DNA from 3 places in the Pseudomonas phoenicis genome. Region 2 is predicted to be linked to each of the others. Evidence: predicted binding sites of a transcription regulator. Region 2 holds the regulator's gene; each other region holds the start of a gene.
What was found. Region 2 encodes LexA, which represses DNA repair genes until DNA is damaged. Its sites were predicted from a motif close to CTGTNTNNNNANACAG; they were not measured.

Region 1 (6,249 bases), 1.0 Mb from region 2:
TTTGCGGCTGTTGAAAAATGGTTTCAGCTTTTGCTGGTCACGACCATTTTGCGCGCATGGGCCAGGGACTCCTTGGTCAGGTCGATGCCGCCGAGCATCCGCGCCACTTCCTCGACCCGCTCACGTTTGCCCAAATGGGACACGGCGGTGTGGGTGGTGTCGCTGTTGCGCACCTTGTGCACGAACAGGTGGTGATGGCCCTGCGCCGCGACCTGCGGCAGGTGGGTCACGGTCAGCACCTGGCCGCGATCGCCCAGCCGGCGCAGCAACTGGCCGACGATTTCTGCGGTAGGGCCGCCGATGCCGACGTCGACTTCGTCGAACACCAAGGTGGGGATGCGTGAGGTCTGCGCCGTGATCACCTGGATCGCCAGGCTGATGCGCGACAGTTCGCCGCCCGAGGCGACCTTGGCCAGGGCCTTGAGCGGCTGGCCGGGGTTGGCGCTGACCAGCAGTTCGATCTGCTCCAGGCCGTAGGGCGACAGTTCCTGCCCGCCGAGCGGCTGCAACATGATCTGGAAGCGCCCGCCGGGCATTCCCAGGCGCTGGATTTCCTGTTCCACCGCCTGGGCGAGTTCGACCGCGGCTTTATTGCGCAGCGCGCTCAAGGCGCCTGCCTTCTCTTTATAGTGTTTGGCGTAGGCCGCCAGCTCCTCGCCCAACTGCTCCAGGGATTCGTCGCTGGCATTGAGGCCTTCGAGCTCCTGTAGCAGGCGCTGCTGCAATTGCGGCAGCTCGGTGGGGTGCACGCGGTGTTTGCGGGCCAGGGTATAGATGGTGTCGAGGCGTTCTTCGAGCGCTTGCAGGCGGGCAGGGTCGGCGTCGAAGTTGTCGAGGAAGCGATTGAGTTCGCCGACTGCTTCTTCGATCTGGATCTGCGCGCTGGCCAGCAGGTTGACGGACTCGTTCAGCGCCTTCGGTGCGTCGGCCACCGCGCCCAGGCGGTTGAGGCTGCCGGTCAGGGCGCTGAGCACGTTGCCCGAGTCATTCTCGCTGCACTGGTCGATGACCTGCCGGCAGATGCCGAACAGCGCCTCGGCGTTGGTCAGGTTCTTGTGTTCCTGCTCGATCTGCTCGAGTTCGTTTTCGCCCAGCCCCAGATTGTCGAGCTCTTCGAGCTGATAGCTGAGCAGTTGCTGGCGGGCCCGTTGTTCGTCGCCGGAATTGGACAGGCGTTCGAGCTCTAGGCGGGTCTGCTTCCAGCGCTGCGAGGCCAGTTGCACCTGGCGCGCCAGGTCGACGGCGCCGGCGTACTCGTCCACCAGACGGCGGTGGGTGTCGGCCTTGAGCAGGGACTGGTGTTCATGCTGGCTGTGGATGTCGATCAGCAGTTCGCCCAGCGCTTTCAGGTCGCCCAGCGTGCAAGGCGTGCCGTTGATGTAGCCGCGGCTGCGACCTTCGGCGGTGATCACCCGGCGCATGATGCACGGGCCGTCGATGTTCAGGTCGCGCTCGGCCAGCCAGGCGGCGGCTTCGGGGATGTCGACCAGGTCGAAGGTGGCAAGGATGTCCGCCTTGTCGGCACCGGGGCGCACCACGCCGTTGTCGGTGCGGTCGCCCAGGGCCAGGCCGAGGGCGTCGAGCATGATGGATTTGCCGGCACCGGTCTCGCCAGTGATCACGGACATGCCGCGGGCAAGCTCGAGGTCGAGGTGTTCGACGATGGCGTAGTTGTGGATCGACAGGTGCACCAGCATGGGGGCCGCTCCCAAAGGTTCAGGTCTGTTTATTTATACAGTGTTCCTGCGCAGGCTGACAATGCCCTCGTGATGCCGGGCGATTTGCGGCTTGTCGAACACGGCGCCCCTTGAAGCTGGTTTTTCCAGCCCCATATAGCTTGTCAGACCCCGCGAGCCTGGCTCGCCGACCCTTTATTGCTCAGGAGAGATTCCATGGCTGACGAACAGTTGGATGAAAAAGACCTCAACGCTGAAGACACCGGCGCAACCGACCTGGCTGCCCGTGTACAGACGCTCGAGGAGCAACTGGCCGCCGCTCAGGATCAATCGCTGCGCGCCACCGCCGACCTGCAGAACGTGCGCCGCCGCGCCGATCAGGATGTCGAAAAGGCCCACAAATTCGCTGTGGAAAAATTCGCTGGCGACATGCTGCCGGTGATCGACAGCCTGGAGCTGGCCCTGGCCCACTCCAACGCCGACGACGAGCACGTCAAGCAGATCCGCGAAGGCGTCGAGCTGACCCTGAAGATGTTCCAGGACACCCTCAAGCGCCACCACCTCGAAGCGGTGGATCCGCACGGCCAGCCGTTCAACGCCGAGCACCACCAGGCCATGGCCATGCAGGAAAGCGCCAACGTCGAGCCCAACAGCGTGGTCAACGTGTTCCAGAAGGGCTACCTGCTCAACGGCCGTCTGCTGCGCCCCGCCATGGTGGTGGTCAGCAAGGCGCCGAGCGCGCCGCAACCTTCGATCGATGAAAAGGCTTGAAATCCTTTTGGGCGTCCCCATCTAGGTGTCAAGCACTCAAGTATTTCCGCAGTTGGCCTAAGCCGCCGCTGTAACTTCATTCAAGTTTCGGGAGCATTCACATGGGCAAGATCATCGGTATCGACCTGGGGACCACCAACTCGTGCGTCTCCATCCTCGAAAACGGTAACGTCAAGGTCATCGAAAACGTCGAAGGCGCGCGCACCACGCCGTCGATCGTCGCTTATGCCAACGACGGCGAAATCCTGGTCGGCCAGTCCGCCAAGCGTCAGGCCGTGACCAACCCACACAACACCCTGTTCGCCGTCAAGCGTCTGATCGGTCGTCGCTTCGAAGAAGACGTAGTGCAGAAAGACATCAAGCTGGTGCCGTACAAGATCGTCAAGGCCAACAACGGTGACGCCTGGGTCGAAGCGGCCGGCAAGGAAATGGCGCCGCCGCAGATCAGCGCCGAAGTCCTGAAGAAGATGAAGAAAACCGCCGAAGACTACCTCGGCGAACCGGTGACCGAAGCGGTCATCACCGTGCCTGCGTACTTCAACGACAGCCAGCGTCAGGCCACCAAGGACGCCGGCCGCATCGCGGGTCTGGACGTCAAGCGCATCATCAACGAACCGACTGCTGCGGCCCTGGCCTACGGCATGGACAAGGCCAAGGGCGACCACACCGTGATCGTCTATGACCTGGGCGGCGGTACCTTCGACGTGTCCGTGATCGAGATCGCCGAAGTCGATGGCGAGCACCAGTTCGAAGTGTTGGCCACCAACGGCGACACCTTCCTGGGTGGCGAAGACTTCGACATGCGCCTGATCGACTACCTCGTCGATGAGTTCAAGAAAGAGTCCGGCATGGACCTGAAGAACGACCCTCTGGCTCTGCAGCGCCTGAAAGAAGCCGCAGAGAAAGCCAAGATCGAGCTGTCTTCGGCCCAGTCGACCGACGTCAACCTGCCCTACATCACCGCTGACGCCACCGGTCCGAAGCACCTGAACGTGAAGATCTCGCGTGCCAAGCTCGAATCGCTGGTCGAAGATCTGGTCAAGCGCACCATCGAGCCTTGCCGCATCGCACTGAAAGACGCCGGCATCGACGCCAGCAAGATCGACGACGTGATTCTGGTCGGTGGCCAGACCCGTATGCCGATGGTGCAGAAGGCCGTAGCCGATTTCTTCGGCAAAGAAGCCCGCAAGGACGTCAACCCCGACGAAGCCGTCGCCATGGGTGCTGCCATTCAAGGCGCCGTACTGGCCGGTGACGTGAAAGACGTCCTGCTGCTCGACGTCAGCCCGCTGACCCTGGGTATCGAAACCATGGGCGGCGTGATGACCGCGCTGATCGAGAAGAACACCACCATCCCGACCAAGAAGTCGCAGGTGTTCTCCACCGCCGACGACAACCAGGGCGCCGTGACCATCCACGTTCTGCAAGGCGAGCGTAAGCAAGCGGCGCAGAACAAGTCGCTGGGCAAGTTCGACCTGGCCGACATTCCGCCAGCGCCACGCGGTGTGCCGCAGATCGAAGTGACCTTCGACATCGACGCCAACGGCATCCTGCACGTCGGCGCGAAAGACAAGGCCACTGGCAAGGCACAGTCGATCGTGATCAAGGCCAACTCCGGTCTGTCGGACGAGGAAGTCGAGCGCATGGTGCGTGACGCCGAGGCCAACGCCGAGGAAGACCGCAAGTTCGAAGAGCTGGCCGCTGCCCGTAACCAGGGTGACGCGCTGGTCCACTCGACCCGCAAGATGGTCGCCGACGCGGGGGACAAAGTCACCGCCGACGAGAAGACCGCCATCGAAGCGGCCGTGGTTGCGCTGGAAGCTGCCGTAAAGGGCGACGACAAAGCCGCCATCGACGCCAAGGTCGAAGAGCTGTCCAAGGTCTCCGCGCCCGTCGCGCAGAAAATGTACGCCGAACAGGCCGAACAGCCTCAAGGCGGCGCCCAGCAGGCCGAGCCGGAAGCCAAGCACGACGACGTGGTCGACGCCGAGTTCGAAGAAGTCAAAGACAACAACAAGCAGTAAGTTCTGCGAGTTGTCGGCCAGCGACCCGCCTTTGGCGGTGAGCTGGTAGGATGTCGCCGCGCGGGGGCTTGCTCCCGCGTTGGCGTGTCTGGAATACGAGAATTTTTACAGCATCTGTCAGCGCGCTCAGTGCGTGCGGCGGGTGCTTGCTTGTGGCCTGGCGCGGTTCTGCGCGGCAATGTGCCAAACGCCCCCAAGAGTGCAAATGACTTATGGCAAAGCGTGATTATTACGAGGTCCTGGGTGTCGAGCGCGGCGCCAGTGAAGCGGACCTGAAGAAGTCCTACCGCCGTCTGGCGATGAAATTCCACCCCGACCGCAACCCGGGCGACAAAGACGCCGAGGACTCTTTCAAAGAGGCCAACGAGGCGTATGAAGTATTGTCCGACGCCAGCAAGCGTGCCGCCTACGACCAGTACGGCCATGCCGGTGTCGAGCAGGGCGCCGGTGGTGCGGGCTTCGGCGGTGCCAACTTCTCCGACATCTTCGGTGACGTGTTCAGCGATTTCTTCGGTGGCGGCGGCGGTCGCGGCGGGCGCGGTGGCGCGCAGCGCGGCAGCGACCTGCGCTACACCCTCGAATTGAACCTGGAAGAAGCCGTGCGCGGCACGTCGGTCAACATCCGTGTGCCGACGTTGGTCAATTGCGCGCCGTGCGACGGCTCCGGGGCCAAGAAAGGTTCCACGCCGGCCACGTGCCCGACCTGTGGCGGTATCGGCCAGGTGCGCATGCAGCAGGGCTTCTTCTCGGTGCAGCAGACCTGCCCGCGTTGCCATGGCCAAGGCAAGATCATCACCGACCCATGCGGCGCCTGCCACGGCGAAGGTCGTGTCGAAGAGTACAAGACCCTTTCGGTCAAGGTGCCGCCAGGGGTGGATACCGGTGACCGCATTCGCTTGTCCGGCGAAGGCGAAGCCGGTGCCCAGGGTGGGCCGACCGGCGACCTGTACGTGGTCATCAGCGTGCGCGAGCACGCGATCTTCCAGCGTGACGGCAAGCATCTGTACTGCGAAGTGCCGATTAGCTACACCGAAGCGGCCTTGGGTGGCGAGCTGGAAGTGCCGACCCTCGACGGTCGGGTCAAGCTGCGCATTCCCGAAGGCACGCAAACCGGCAAGCAGTTCCGTCTGCGTGGCAAGGGTGTCGCGCCGGTGCGCGGTGGCGGGGCGGGCGACTTGTTGTGCCGGGTCGCGGTGGAAACGCCGGTCAACCTGAGCCGTCGCCAGCGCGAACTGCTCGAAGAGCTGCGCGATTCGCTCGAAGGCGACAGCTCCCATTCGCCCAAGGCCAGTGGTTGGTTCGAGGGTGTGAAGCGCTTCTTCGGCGATCTCTGACAAGGAGTGGGTATGCGACGTATTGCAGTGATGGGCGCCGCCGGGCGCATGGGCAAGGTATTGGTCGAAGCCGTGCAGCAACAGGCGCCGAAGGCCGGCCTGACCGCGGCGATCGATCGCCCCGACAGCACGCTGGTCAACGCCGATGCCGGTGAGCTAGCCGGATTGGGCCGTATCGGTGTGCCGATCTCCGACGACCTGGCCAAGGTCAGCGACGAGTTCGACGTGCTGATCGACTTCACCCACCCCTCGGTGACCCTGAAGAACCTGGCCTTCTGCCGCAAGGCGGGCAAGGCCATGGTGATCGGTACCACCGGTTTCAGCGAGGCGGAAAAGCAACTGCTGGCCGAGGCGGGCAAGGACATTCCGATCGTCTTCGCGGCCAACTTCAGCGTGGGTGTGAACCTGTGCCTGAAGTTGCTCGACACCGCTGCCCGCGTGCTG
Region 2 (6,249 bases):
AGCGTCGAGCTGCAGCGCGACTTCGCCTTCAATCTGAGCGAGGTCGACGACTGGTACGCCAGCGTCGAGGACGGCCCGGGGCATGAATGGTTCGACCTGGAGGTCGGCATCGTGGTCGATGGCGAACGCCACAGCCTGCTGCCGATCGTGTTGTACCTGCTGCGCAGCAATCCGGAGCTGCTGCGTAGCCAGGAGCTGGCCAAGCGTGGCGACGACGAGCACCTGGTCATCGACCTCAACGCTGCGCGCTACGATGCGCCGGCCGTACGCGTGGCCCTGCCCTACGGGCGCATCCGCGCGGTCATGGCCACCCTTGGCGACCTCTACCTGCACGAAGAGCAAACCGGGCCCAGCGTGCGTCTGGAGCGCGCCGACGCCATGCGCCTCAATGACATCGACGGTCTGCCGCTGCAGTGGCAAGGCGGCGAGCAGTTGCGCGACCTCGGCCGCCGCCTGCGCGATGCCCGCGAACTGTCGGTGGCGCCGCCGAGCGGCCTGAATGCCACCTTGCGCCCCTACCAGCAGCAAGGGCTGAACTGGCTGCAGGCGCTGCGCGACATGGGTACCGGCGGTATCCTTGGCGATGACATGGGCTTGGGCAAGACGCTGCAGACCCTGGCCCACCTGCTACTGGAAAAGCAGGCCGGGCGCCTCACCCAGCCTGCCTTGGCGGTGATGCCGACCAGCCTGATTCCCAACTGGCTCGACGAAAGCGAACGCTTCGCCCCGGGCCTGCGTGTGGTGGCCTTGCATGGGGCCGGGCGCAGCGAGCATTTCGCCCATCTGAGCGAGTACGACCTGGTCCTGACCACCTACGCCTTGCTGCCGCGTGATCTGCAGACCCTCAAGGCACACGCCTGGCACGTACTGGTGCTCGACGAAGCGCAGAACATCAAAAACCCCGTCAGCAAGGCCGCCCAGGCCGCCCGCGAGCTGGACGCCCACCAGCGTCTGTGCCTGACCGGCACGCCGATGGAAAACAACCTGGGTGAACTGTGGTCGCTGTTTCATTTCCTCATGCCTGGCTGGTTGGGCGACAGCAAGCACTTCAGCAAGGAGTACCGCACGCCGATCGAGCGCCACGGCGACAGCGAGCGCCTGGCCTACCTGACCAAGCGCATCCACCCCTTCCTCCTGCGCCGCACCAAGGAAGCCGTCGCACGCGACCTGCCGCCGAAGACCGAACTGGTGCACTGGGTCGATCTCAGCGATGCCCAGCGCGATGCCTACGAAACGGTGCGGGTGGCGATGGACAAGAAAGTTCGCGAAGAGATCGCCCGCAACGGCGCGGCGCGCAGCCAGATCGTCATCCTCGACGCGCTGCTCAAGCTGCGCCAGGTGTGCTGCGACCTACGCCTGGTCAAAGGCCTGGAGGTCAAGGTGCCGCAGCAGAACAAGGGCAAGCTGGGTAGCCTGCTGGACATGCTCGAGGAACTGCTCGGCGAGGGACGGCGGGTGCTGCTGTTTTCCCAGTTCACCTCGATGCTGGCGTTGATCGAGGAGGAACTGATCCAGCGCGGTGTGCGCTACAGCCTGCTGACAGGCGATACCCGCGACCGGCGCACGCCAGTGGTGCAGTTCCAGGCTGGCGAAAGCGAGGTGTTCCTGATCAGCCTCAAGGCCGGCGGCACCGGTCTGAACCTGACGGCGGCAGACACTGTGATCCACTTCGATCCCTGGTGGAACCCGGCCAGCGAAAGCCAGGCCACCGACCGCGCCTATCGGATCGGCCAGGACAAACCGGTGTTCGTGTTCAAGCTGATCACCCGCGGCACGGTGGAGGAAAAGATTCAGCAATTGCAGCAGGACAAGGCCGCTCTGGCAGCCGGCCTGCTGGGCGATGGCCAGGCCGGGCAGTGGCGCATGGCTGACGAGGACATCGAGGCGCTGTTCGCCCCCCTGCCTGCCAAACGCGGGCGTTGAGAGCCGGGCAAGGGGCGTGGGAGCGGCCGGTTCGGCGCTCCGGTTAGCCGCGATGGCCGGCGATGGCCTGCAACGCAGGCCTGTAGAAGCGGCCGGCCGGCGCACCGGTTCAGCCGCGTTAGCCTGCCATGCAGACGTGTAGGAGCGGCTTCAGCCGCGATGGCCTGCAACGCAGGCCCAATCCAGATACCGCGATCTGAAAGGGAAACGCTATCTAAAGTAACAGGCCCGCTTTGCTGGCCTTAGCGGCAGAACCAGACCTACGGCCGGCTGCTTCCCTGGCAAATGGATTCAGCAGGTTCGGATCCCCCAAGATCAGTCGATCAACTGCGCCTCGCGCAACGCGCTCAACGCTTCAAGCCAACGCGGTTGCTCGCGATGATCGGTCCGCGCAAAGCCACGCCCGCGCATGCTGGCGATGCGCGGCGAAGGGCTGACCTTCATGCGTTGCGCGGCGCTCAGAGCCAGTTCGGCGGCTGCGCGATCGTTGCACACCAGCCCCATGTCGCAGCCGGCGCTCAACGCGGCTTCGATACGATTGGCGGCATCGCCCACCACATGGGCCCCGGCCATCGACAGGTCGTCGCTGAAGATCACGCCGTCGAAGCCCAGTTCACCGCGCAGGATGTCTTGCAGCCAGCGGCGCGAAAAGCCCGCGGGCTGGTTATCGACCTGGGGATAGATGACGTGGGCCGGCATCACGGCAGCCAGTCGTTTGCTCAAGCTGCGGAACGGCAGCAGGTCGGCTTGGCGCAGCTCGTCCAGACTGCGCTCGTCGGTGGGGATCGCCACGTGCGAGTCGGCCTCGGCCCAACCGTGCCCTGGGAAATGTTTGCCACAGGCCGCCATACCGGCGGCGTTCATGCCGCGGATGAAGGCGCCGGCCAGTTGCGTGGCCCGCTGCGGATCGCCTTCGAAGGCGCGGCTACCGACCACCGCGCTGCGCTGATGGTCGAGGTCCAGGACCGGGGCGAAACTCAGGTCCAGGCCCACGGCGAGCACCTCGCTGGCCATCACCCAACCGCAGTGCTCGGCCAGCCCTTCGGCATTGGCGTTGTCGGCCAGTGCGCGCATGGCCGGCAAGCGGACGAAGCCCTCACGCAGGCGCTGGACGCGACCGCCCTCTTGATCGACGGCCAGAATCAGGTCCGGGCGGATGGCGCGGATGGAGGCACACAGCTCGCGCACCTGGCGCGGGCTTTCGATGTTGCGGGCGAACAGGATCAGGCCGGCGACTTGCGGCTGGCGCAGCAGCGCACGGTCTTCGGCGGTCAGCCAGGTGCCGGCGATATCCACCATCAGGGAGCCTTGCAGGCAGGCAGTCATAGGAAATCCTTCGGATACGGGGAGGGCAGCCTCAGGCTTTGGCCGGGACGCCCTGGACGGAGGGTTTGCTGCGTGGACGCAGTTGGGCGTCGGCCATTTGCGGATCGGTGACACCACTGTCGGCGCGCATGCCGGCCGCGAGGAACGGCACCATCAGGCGCATGACCTGCTCGATCGAGGTGTTGAGGCCGAAGTCGTTCTCCGCGATGGCGCGCAGAGCCTTGATGCCCGACATGCTGAAGGCCGCCGCGCCGAGCATGAAGTGCACGCGCCAGAACAGCTCCAGCGGCGGAATGCGCGGCGCGGCTTCGTTGACCAGCAACATGTAGCGGCGGAAGACCTTGCCGTACATGTCTTCGAGGTAGCGGCGCAGGTGCCCCTGGCTTTCGCTGAAGGCCAGGCCCAACAGGCGCATGAAGATGGACAGGTCATTATTGCTGCGCGGCTGCACGGCCAACGCCTGGTCGACCAGCATTTCCAGGAGCTCTTCGAGGCTCGGTTTGAGCTCGGGCTGGGCCTGGCGGCGCTCCAGTTCACGTTCCAGGCTGGCGCAGAACGGGCCGAGAAAGCGCGAGAAAACCGCCTGGATCAGGGCTTTCTTCGAACCGAAGTGGTAATTTACCGCCGCCAGGTTGACCCCGGCCTTGCTGGTGATCAGACGCAGCGAGGTCTCGGCGAAGCCTCGTTCCGCGAACAGCTGCTCGGCAGCGTCGAGAATGCGTTCAACGGTTTCGGATTGGGCCATGACTTACCTATTCGCCAGACAAACAGTTGTTTGAAACATACGTTTCAGGCCCGCCGCTGTCAAGATCGTGTGACCTGCCGGTCGCATTTCGACAGCGGCGTCTCGATCATTGCCACAACCCGCATCCTCGCTGGCCTGCGACGCGAACGCCGAGACCGACGAGCGAGGGCGTTCGCATGGAAAGCTTGCAGCGGGACTACTACTGTATATAATCCCAGTCACTGGATAAAAAAACAGAGCGCATGCCATGTTGAAACTGACGCCACGCCAAGCCGAAATCCTCGCCTTCATCAAGCGCTGCTTGGAAGACAACGGTTTCCCGCCCACCCGCGCGGAAATCGCCCAGGAACTGGGCTTCAAATCACCCAATGCCGCCGAAGAACACCTCAAGGCCCTCGCCCGCAAAGGCGCCATCGAGATGACACCAGGCGCTTCGCGCGGCATTCGCATCCCGGGCCTTGAAGCCAAGCCCGAGAGCGCCACCCTGCCCATCGTCGGACGGGTCGCTGCAGGGGCGCCGATTCTCGCCGAACAGCACATCGAGCAATCGTGCAACATCAACCCGGACTTCTTCAATCCTCGCGCCGATTACCTGCTGCGCGTGCATGGCACCAGCATGAAAGACGTCGGCATCTTCGACGGTGACCTGCTGGCCGTGCACACCTGCCGCGAGGCCCGCAATGGCCAGATCGTGGTCGCGCGCATCGGTGACGAAGTTACGGTCAAGCGCTTCAAACGCGAAGGCAGCAAAGTCTGGCTGATCGCCGAGAACCCCGAGTTCGCGCCGATCGAAGTCGATCTCAAGGATCAGGAACTGGTCATCGAAGGTTTGAGCGTCGGCGTCATTCGCCGCTGACCCAGGAGGCGCCATGCATACGTCCACCCACGCATCCGAGCATATTCAGTTGTCACTGTTTGAGGCTTTTCTGGCCCAACCCGTGCTGCCTGGTCTGAAGGCCCGTGAACCGTCAGCAGACTACTGCCGGCCCGAACTGTTCAGCGAGCTGAGCCTGCGGGGTGCGTCTGGCCATTGTCACAGCCTGCTGGCGCCCGTCCTGCGAGAGTTGAGCGAAAAAGACGACACCCGCTGGCTCACCCTGATCGCCCCGCCCGCCAGCCTGACCCAGGCCTGGCTGCGAGACGCAGGTTTGAACCGTGAGCGCATCCTGCTACTGCATCCCCGCGGTACGCAGAGCGCACTGCACCTGGCCGGCGAAGCGCTGCGCCTCAAGCGCAGCCACACCGTGGTCAGTTGGTTGGGTAGCCTCAACGCCAGCGCTCGGCATCTGTTGATCCGCGCCGCCAGCGCCGGTAATGCACAAAGCCTGAACATCCGCATCGGCTGATGTTCAGGCTTTGCCTGCAACGCTCGCCTTCGAAGGCGAGCTAGGGGTAGTCCGTCTGAGTCAGTGCAACACGCGCGGCCCTTCGTCACGCTCCAGTTCGCCTTCGGCCAACCGCCCCGCCATTTGCACCCCTACGCTAAGCATGGCCTTGGCCACTTCGACATGCTGTCCTTGCAGAAATACCTTGGCATCCTCCGAGAAATTCAAGGTCACCAATGACCCTTCATCCTCTGCGCGGCGCAGCTCGATGCGACCATCAGGCAACTCGACAATTTCCAGAAACGACGTTGACATAAAGGATTGTTCTCCACGAAAGGCCATCATTGTAACAGCCACTTCGTGGATCAGCACTCACTCAGCGCGTCACGGAAACGTCTGGCCACGTCTTTCAGATGGGCGCGCCAGCTTTGCAACTCTTCATAGCCAAGCGCCGGCGTTTCGGGCGCGTCCAAGTTCACAGCCTGGATCAGTGGCTGGGTGACATCGGTCTTGGGCGCCTTTTTCGCCACCGGCGGCCGAAACAGGTCGGCATGGGCTTTGAGCAGCTGCGCCAACCAGCTCTGCGGATTGCCTGCCAGCTCCAACAGCTCCGCCATCTCCGGAATCGCGACTTCGCGCAGTATGTCCTGGTTGAGCAACGCTTCAGCCTGGGTGGCGTTGGCCTGCGGGAGTCGGTAGAACCCGGCGATCTCATGGCACAGACCCAACAAACCGCCGTACAGGTGGAACAGCGCCGCCTCGCGCTCGGCCTGGAGCAAACCCTGGGCGTTCATGGCCCGGCTTTCCTGGGCGTTCTTCATTGACTCCAGGGCCAGTCCTGCGAAAAACAGCTTCTGATTGGTGCGGGTATACAGTTCCTGAGCCATGGCGCGAGGCGTCCTCGAAAGTGGGGCGAACCGCTGTTGTAAC
Region 3 (6,249 bases), 760 kb from region 2:
CTCGCAGCCTCTCGGCCCAATCGACTCCGCTTTCGCGCAGTGCCTGGTCGATGTCGCCGCGATCGAGGCCACGTTGCCCCAACTCCTCACGTATCCGCGCCGGGCCGTAACCCGAGTTGGAACGGTAACGAATGAAGCTTTCCAGATAACGCGCTTCGCTGAGCAGGCCTTCCTCCGCGAGCCGATCGAGCGCAGGCTCGATCAACTCATCGGAGGCGCCCCGCTGACGCAGCTTTCGCGTCAGCTCCACACGTCCATGCTCGCGGCGTGCGAGCAGGTCCATGGCGGTCCGCCGTACGGCGACGGGGGTGTCAAGTACGACGGACATAGCGCAGATCAGACGTCGGCTTCGGCGTCGACGTCAGCGACGTCACCGGCTTTCGCGCTGGCATCGGCCTTCGCTGCGGCTGCAGCTGCAGCGGCGGCATCGAGGTTGAGCAGCTTGTCGCGAATCAGCTTCTCGATCTCTGCACCCACCGCTGGGTTTTCTGCCAGGTACTTGGCCGAGTTGGCCTTGCCCTGACCGATCTTGTTGCCTTGGTAGCTGTACCAGGCACCGGACTTCTCGACGAAGCCATGGGCAACGCCCAGGTCGATGATTTCGCCGTTGCGGTAGATACCCTTGCCATACAGGATCTGGAATTCAGCCTGACGGAACGGTGGCGACACCTTGTTCTTGACGATCTTGACGCGGGTTTCGCTGCCCACGACTTCGTCGCCCTCTTTCACGGCGCCCGTGCGGCGGATGTCCAGACGTACGGAGGCGTAGAACTTCAGCGCGTTACCGCCGGTGGTGGTTTCAGGGCTACCGAACATCACACCGATCTTCATACGGATCTGGTTGATGAAGATCACCAGGCAGTTGGCGTTCTTGATGTTGCCGGTGATCTTGCGCAATGCCTGGGACATCAGTCGCGCCTGCAGGCCGACGTGCATGTCGCCCATTTCGCCTTCGATCTCGGCCTTGGGCACCAGCGCTGCTACGGAGTCAACGATGATGACGTCGACGGCGTTGGAGCGCACCAGCATGTCGGTGATTTCCAGAGCCTGCTCACCGGTATCGGGCTGCGACACCAGCAGGTCGTCGACGTTGACGCCCAGCTTGCCGGCGTACTCCGGGTCGAGGGCGTGCTCGGCGTCGACGAAGGCGCAGGTGGCACCGGCCTTCTGCGCTTCGGCGATGACCGACAGCGTAAGGGTGGTCTTACCCGAAGATTCCGGGCCGTAGATCTCGACGATACGGCCCTTCGGCAGACCGCCGATGCCGAGTGCGATGTCCAGGCCCAGGGAGCCGGTGGAGATGGCCGGAATGCGTTGACGTTCATGGTCGCCCATGCGCATCACGGCGCCTTTACCGAATTGCCGCTCGATTTGCCCCAGGGCCGCAGCCAAGGCGCGCTTCTTATTGTCGTCCATTGATATCCTCACGTGATCGACTGGCCCTGACGGCCGTGTACTGTATAAGTAGCCAGTATTATTCCACAGGGAAGCGTTTCCGCAAACCCCTGTGTTCGATTTACTCAACGTCAAGCTGTAACAAACCCTCCAGAGCCCGCTGCACCGTTTGCCGGCGCACCGCCTCGCGATCGCCCACGAACAGATGGCGTTCGCTGCGCACGTGCGCGCCATCGGCCCAGGCCAGCCAAACTGTGCCTACGGGCTTTTCGGCCGAACCGCCACCAGGCCCGGCCACGCCGCTCACCGCCACCGCGAAACGCGCGCCGCTGGCAGACTGGGCGCCGCGCGCCATGGCTTCGACGACGGCCTGGCTGACTGCTCCTACCTGCTCGAACAATGCCGCCGGTACGTTCAATTGCCGGGTTTTCTGCGTATTTGAATAGGTGACGAAGCCGGCCTCGAACCAGGCCGAGCTGCCTGCGACGCGGGTAATCACTTCGGCGATGCCGCCGCCGGTGCAGGACTCGGCCGTGGCGACCTGCGCCCCAAGCCGTTGCAAATGTTCGCCGAGGCGCTCGCCCAGCCGGGTGAGTGGGTCCATGATCAGGTTCCTTGGAGGGGTCGGATTACCCTAGCACTCTCCGCACAACAGACAATCGCGGGACACGCTTGGTTGCACCTTGGGTCTTCGACGATCGCGTGGCGGTTCCTGCAACTTGACCGAAAAGCCTGTAACATTCGCGCTTTTCAAAATCGCCCATCGAATCACCGCTGTAAGGCCCAGTAATGTCCGACCTCGCCGCACACACCCCGATGATGCAACAGTACTGGAAGCTGAAAAATCAGCATCCGGACCAGTTGATGTTCTACCGCATGGGCGATTTCTACGAAATCTTCTACGAAGACGCGAAGAAAGCGGCCAAGCTACTGGACATCACCCTGACTGCGCGCGGCCAGTCGGCGGGGCAGTCGATTCCCATGTGCGGTATCCCGTTCCACGCCGCCGAAGGCTATCTGGCCAAGCTGGTCAAGCTCGGCGAATCGGTGGTGATCTGCGAACAGATCGGCGACCCGGCCACCAGCAAGGGCCCGGTCGATCGGCAAGTGGTCCGTATCATCACGCCCGGCACGGTGAGCGACGAAGCGCTGCTCGACGAGCGCCGCGACAACCTGATCGCCGCCCTGCTGGGCGACGAACGCCTGTTCGGCCTGGCGGTGCTCGACATCACCAGCGGCAATTTCATGGTCCAGGAGATCAAGGGCTGGGAAAACCTGCTTGCCGAACTGGAGCGCATCAACCCCGTCGAGCTGCTGTTCCCGGACGATTGGCCGGCCGGCCTGCCCGCCGAAAAGCGCCGCGGCGCGCGCCGCCGCGCGCCCTGGGACTTCGACCGGGATTCTGCGCGCAAGAGCCTGTGCCAGCAGTTCGCGACCAAAGACCTCAAGGGCTTTGGCTGCGACAAGCTGACCCTGGCCATCGGCGCCGCCGGCTGCCTGCTGACCTACGCCAAGGAAACCCAGCGCACCGCCCTGCCGCACCTGCGCAGCCTGCGCCATGAGCGTCTGGACGACACGGTGATCCTCGATGGCGCCAGCCGTCGCAACCTGGAGCTGGACGTCAACCTGGCCGGCGGACGCGACAACACCTTGCAATCGGTCATCGACCGTTGCCAGACCGCCATGGCCAGCCGCCTGCTGGCACGCTGGCTGAACCGGCCGCTGCGCGACCTGAAAGTGCTCAAGGCCCGTCAGGACTCGATTCGTTGCCTGCTCGACGGTTTCCGCTTCGAAAAGCTGCAACCGCAGCTCAAGGACATCGGCGACATCGAACGGATTCTGGCACGCATCGGTCTGCGCAACGCCCGCCCCCGTGACCTGGCACGTCTGCGCGACGCCCTGGGCGCCCTGCCGGAACTGCAGAACGCCCTGTCGGAACTCGAAGCGCCGCACCTGGCGCGCCTGGCCGCCATCGCCGGCACCTACCCGGAACTGGCCAGCCTGCTGGAGCGGGCCATCATCGACACACCGCCCGCAGTGATCCGCGACGGCGGGGTGTTGAAGACCGGTTACGACGCCGAACTCGACGAACTGCTGGCCATCAGCGAAAACGCCGGCCAATTCCTCATCGACCTCGAAGCCCGGGAAAAGGCCCGCACCGGGCTTGCCAACCTCAAGGTAGGCTACAACCGGGTACACGGTTACTTCATCGAATTGCCGAGCAAGCAGGCCGAACAGGCGCCCGGCGATTACATCCGGCGCCAGACCCTCAAAGGCGCGGAGCGCTTCATCACGCCCGAGCTCAAAGCATTCGAAGACAAGGCACTGTCGGCCAAGAGCCGCGCCCTGGCCCGGGAAAAACTGCTTTACGACGCGCTGCTCGAAACCCTCATCGAGCACCTGGCGCCGCTGCAGGACAGCGCCGCCGCCCTGGCCGAAGTCGACGTACTGAGCAACCTGGCCGAGCGTGCCCTGACCCTCGACTTGAACTGCCCAAGCTTCGTCGAGACGCCCTGCCTGCGCATCGCCCAGGGACGCCATCCGGTGGTCGAGCAAGTACTGACCACACCTTTCGTGGCCAACGACCTGGCGCTGGACGACGACACGCGCATGCTCATCATCACCGGCCCCAACATGGGCGGTAAGTCGACCTACATGCGGCAAACGGCGTTGATCGTACTGATGGCACACATCGGCAGCTTCGTACCCGCCGTAAGTTGCGAGCTGTCGCCGGTCGACCGGATCTTCACCCGGATCGGTTCCAGCGACGATCTGGCCGGCGGCCGCTCGACCTTCATGGTGGAGATGAGCGAAACGGCCAACATCCTGCACAACGCCACCGACCGCAGCCTGGTGCTGATGGACGAAGTAGGCCGCGGCACCAGCACGTTCGACGGTCTGTCGCTGGCCTGGGCCGCGGCCGAGCGCTTGGCGCAACTGCGCGCCTACACGCTGTTCGCCACCCACTATTTCGAGCTGACGGTACTGCCCGACAGCGAGCCGCTGGTCGCCAACGTCCACCTCAACGCCACCGAACACAACGATCGGATCGTCTTCCTGCACCACGTATTGCCAGGACCCGCCAGTCAGAGCTATGGCCTGGCCGTGGCGCAGTTGGCAGGCGTACCCTCGCCGGTCATTCTGCGCGCACGGGAACACCTCGGCAGGCTGGAAACCAACAGCCTGCCGCAACAACCCCTGGCTGCGTCGTCGCCCACCCAGCCACAAGCCCCGCACCAGAGCGATCTGTTCGCAAGCTTGCCGCACCCGGCCATCGAGAAGCTGGGCAAGCTGGACCTGGACAACACGACGCCGCGCCAAGCTATCGAAATGCTATATCAACTAAAAAACCTGTTATAACGCCACGACGCGCAAGCTGGTAGAATCCGCCGCGGTTTGCGAGTGCTGCAGGTTATTAGCCTGGCCTGCAGCCCTGTTCGTAAGCCGTGCTGCCCTGGAAGGATGGGCATGCTGCCGTCGCCTGAGGAGAGAATTAGAAATGACCTTCGTCGTCACCGACAACTGCATCAAGTGCAAGTACACCGACTGCGTCGAAGTCTGTCCGGTGGACTGCTTCTACGAAGGCCCGAACTTCCTGGTCATTCATCCCGACGAGTGCATCGATTGCGCCCTGTGCGAGCCCGAATGCCCGGCCCAGGCCATTTTCTCGGAAGACGAGATTCCAACCGGCATGGAAAACTTCATCGAGCTGAACGCGGAACTCGCGGAAATCTGGCCGAACATCACCGAGAAGAAAGACGCACTGCCGGACGCTGCCGAGTTCGATGGTAAACCCGGCAAGCTCGCCGACTTGCAGCGCTAGACTTTTTCCTGCGCATACGGAAAAGGCCCTATATGGGCCTTTTCCAGTTTGCAGCGGACAAAAAAAGGGGCGGTTTGACCCGCCCACATTTTCTCCATTTGTCCCTGCTCTCCTGCACATCATCCTGATGAATCGCGTCCTGCGATGTCCTTGGCCTTCGTCCTTGAGGGCCTGTACCTGTCCGTCGGCACAGTTGAATAGTACCGTTTCCCGGAGAGAGAACAACGGCCTCGGCTTACAAGAAGCTACAGCCGAAACAATTCCACAACTCTATAAAAACCAATAAATTCATATACTTAGGAAAACCCAACACTCTCATTAGATAAGTAATTACTCTTTCCTACAGCGTTTACCTACAGCTTGAGTGCGAAAACACTTACATGCCGTGACGCACCAATGGCATTCGCCATCTATTTTCTGGGCGAAAAAAAGCCCCGGAGGCGTCGGGGCTTGGGGCATTCCAAGGGCTGTCACTGAAATAGCGACTCGCTGGAAAGACCGTTTTTCTCGAGAATCTCGCGCAGGCGCTTGAGCCCTTCGACCTGGATCTGCCGTACCCGCTCGCGGGTGAGGCCAATCTCCAGACCGACATCTTCCAACGTGCTGCTTTCGTGGCCGCGCAGGCCGAAACGGCGGATCACCACCTCACGCTGCTTCTCGGTCAGCTCACCCAGCCATTGGTCGATGCTGCGCGACAGGTCGTCGTCCTGCAGCAGATCGCATGGATCGGTCGGCCGGTCGTCGGTAAGGGTATCAAGCAGGGTTTTGTCCGAGTCCGGGCCCAGTGATACATCCACCGAAGACACCCGCTCGTTGAGCCCAAGCATGCGCTTGACCTCGGCCACTGGCTTCTCCAGCAGTGCGGCGATTTCTTCGGCCGAGGGCTCGTGGTCGAGTTTCTGAGTCAACTCGCGTGCGGCGCGCAGGTAGACGTTGAGCTCTTTGACCACATGGATGGGCAGGCGGATGGTGCGGGTCTGATTCATGATGGCCCGCTCGATGGTCTGGCGAATCCACCACGTGGCGTAGGT

Region 1: a site for LexA is predicted at 1,723-1,738, ahead of recN (DNA repair protein RecN). Genes of this name have one in related genera too.
Region 3: a site for LexA is predicted at 1,457-1,472, ahead of recA (recombinase RecA). Genes of this name have one in related genera too.

Annotation. Positions count from the first base shown of each region.
Region 1 is NZ_CP154852.1:827,589-833,837, reverse strand. It holds gene recN (DNA repair protein RecN) at 24-1,697, opposite strand; gene grpE (nucleotide exchange factor GrpE) at 1,893-2,447, shown strand; gene dnaK (molecular chaperone DnaK) at 2,549-4,471, shown strand; gene dnaJ (molecular chaperone DnaJ) at 4,684-5,805, shown strand; gene dapB (4-hydroxy-tetrahydrodipicolinate reductase) at 5,818-6,249, shown strand, end outside.
Region 2 is NZ_CP154852.1:4,697,410-4,703,658, forward strand. It holds gene AA0Z93_RS21320 (SNF2-related protein) at 1-1,923, shown strand, start outside; gene nagZ (beta-N-acetylhexosaminidase) at 2,239-3,237, opposite strand; gene AA0Z93_RS21330 (TetR/AcrR family transcriptional regulator) at 3,281-3,994, opposite strand; gene lexA (transcriptional repressor LexA) at 4,242-4,850, shown strand; gene sulA (SOS-induced cell division inhibitor SulA) at 4,864-5,340, shown strand; gene AA0Z93_RS21345 (hypothetical protein) at 5,401-5,634, opposite strand; gene AA0Z93_RS21350 (DUF6586 family protein) at 5,685-6,206, opposite strand.
Region 3 is NZ_CP154852.1:577,836-584,084, forward strand. It holds gene recX (recombination regulator RecX) at 1-328, opposite strand, end outside; gene recA (recombinase RecA) at 337-1,416, opposite strand; gene AA0Z93_RS02845 (CinA family protein) at 1,517-1,999, opposite strand; gene mutS (DNA mismatch repair protein MutS) at 2,185-4,755, shown strand; gene fdxA (ferredoxin FdxA) at 4,895-5,218, shown strand; gene rpoS (RNA polymerase sigma factor RpoS) at 5,689-6,249, opposite strand, start outside.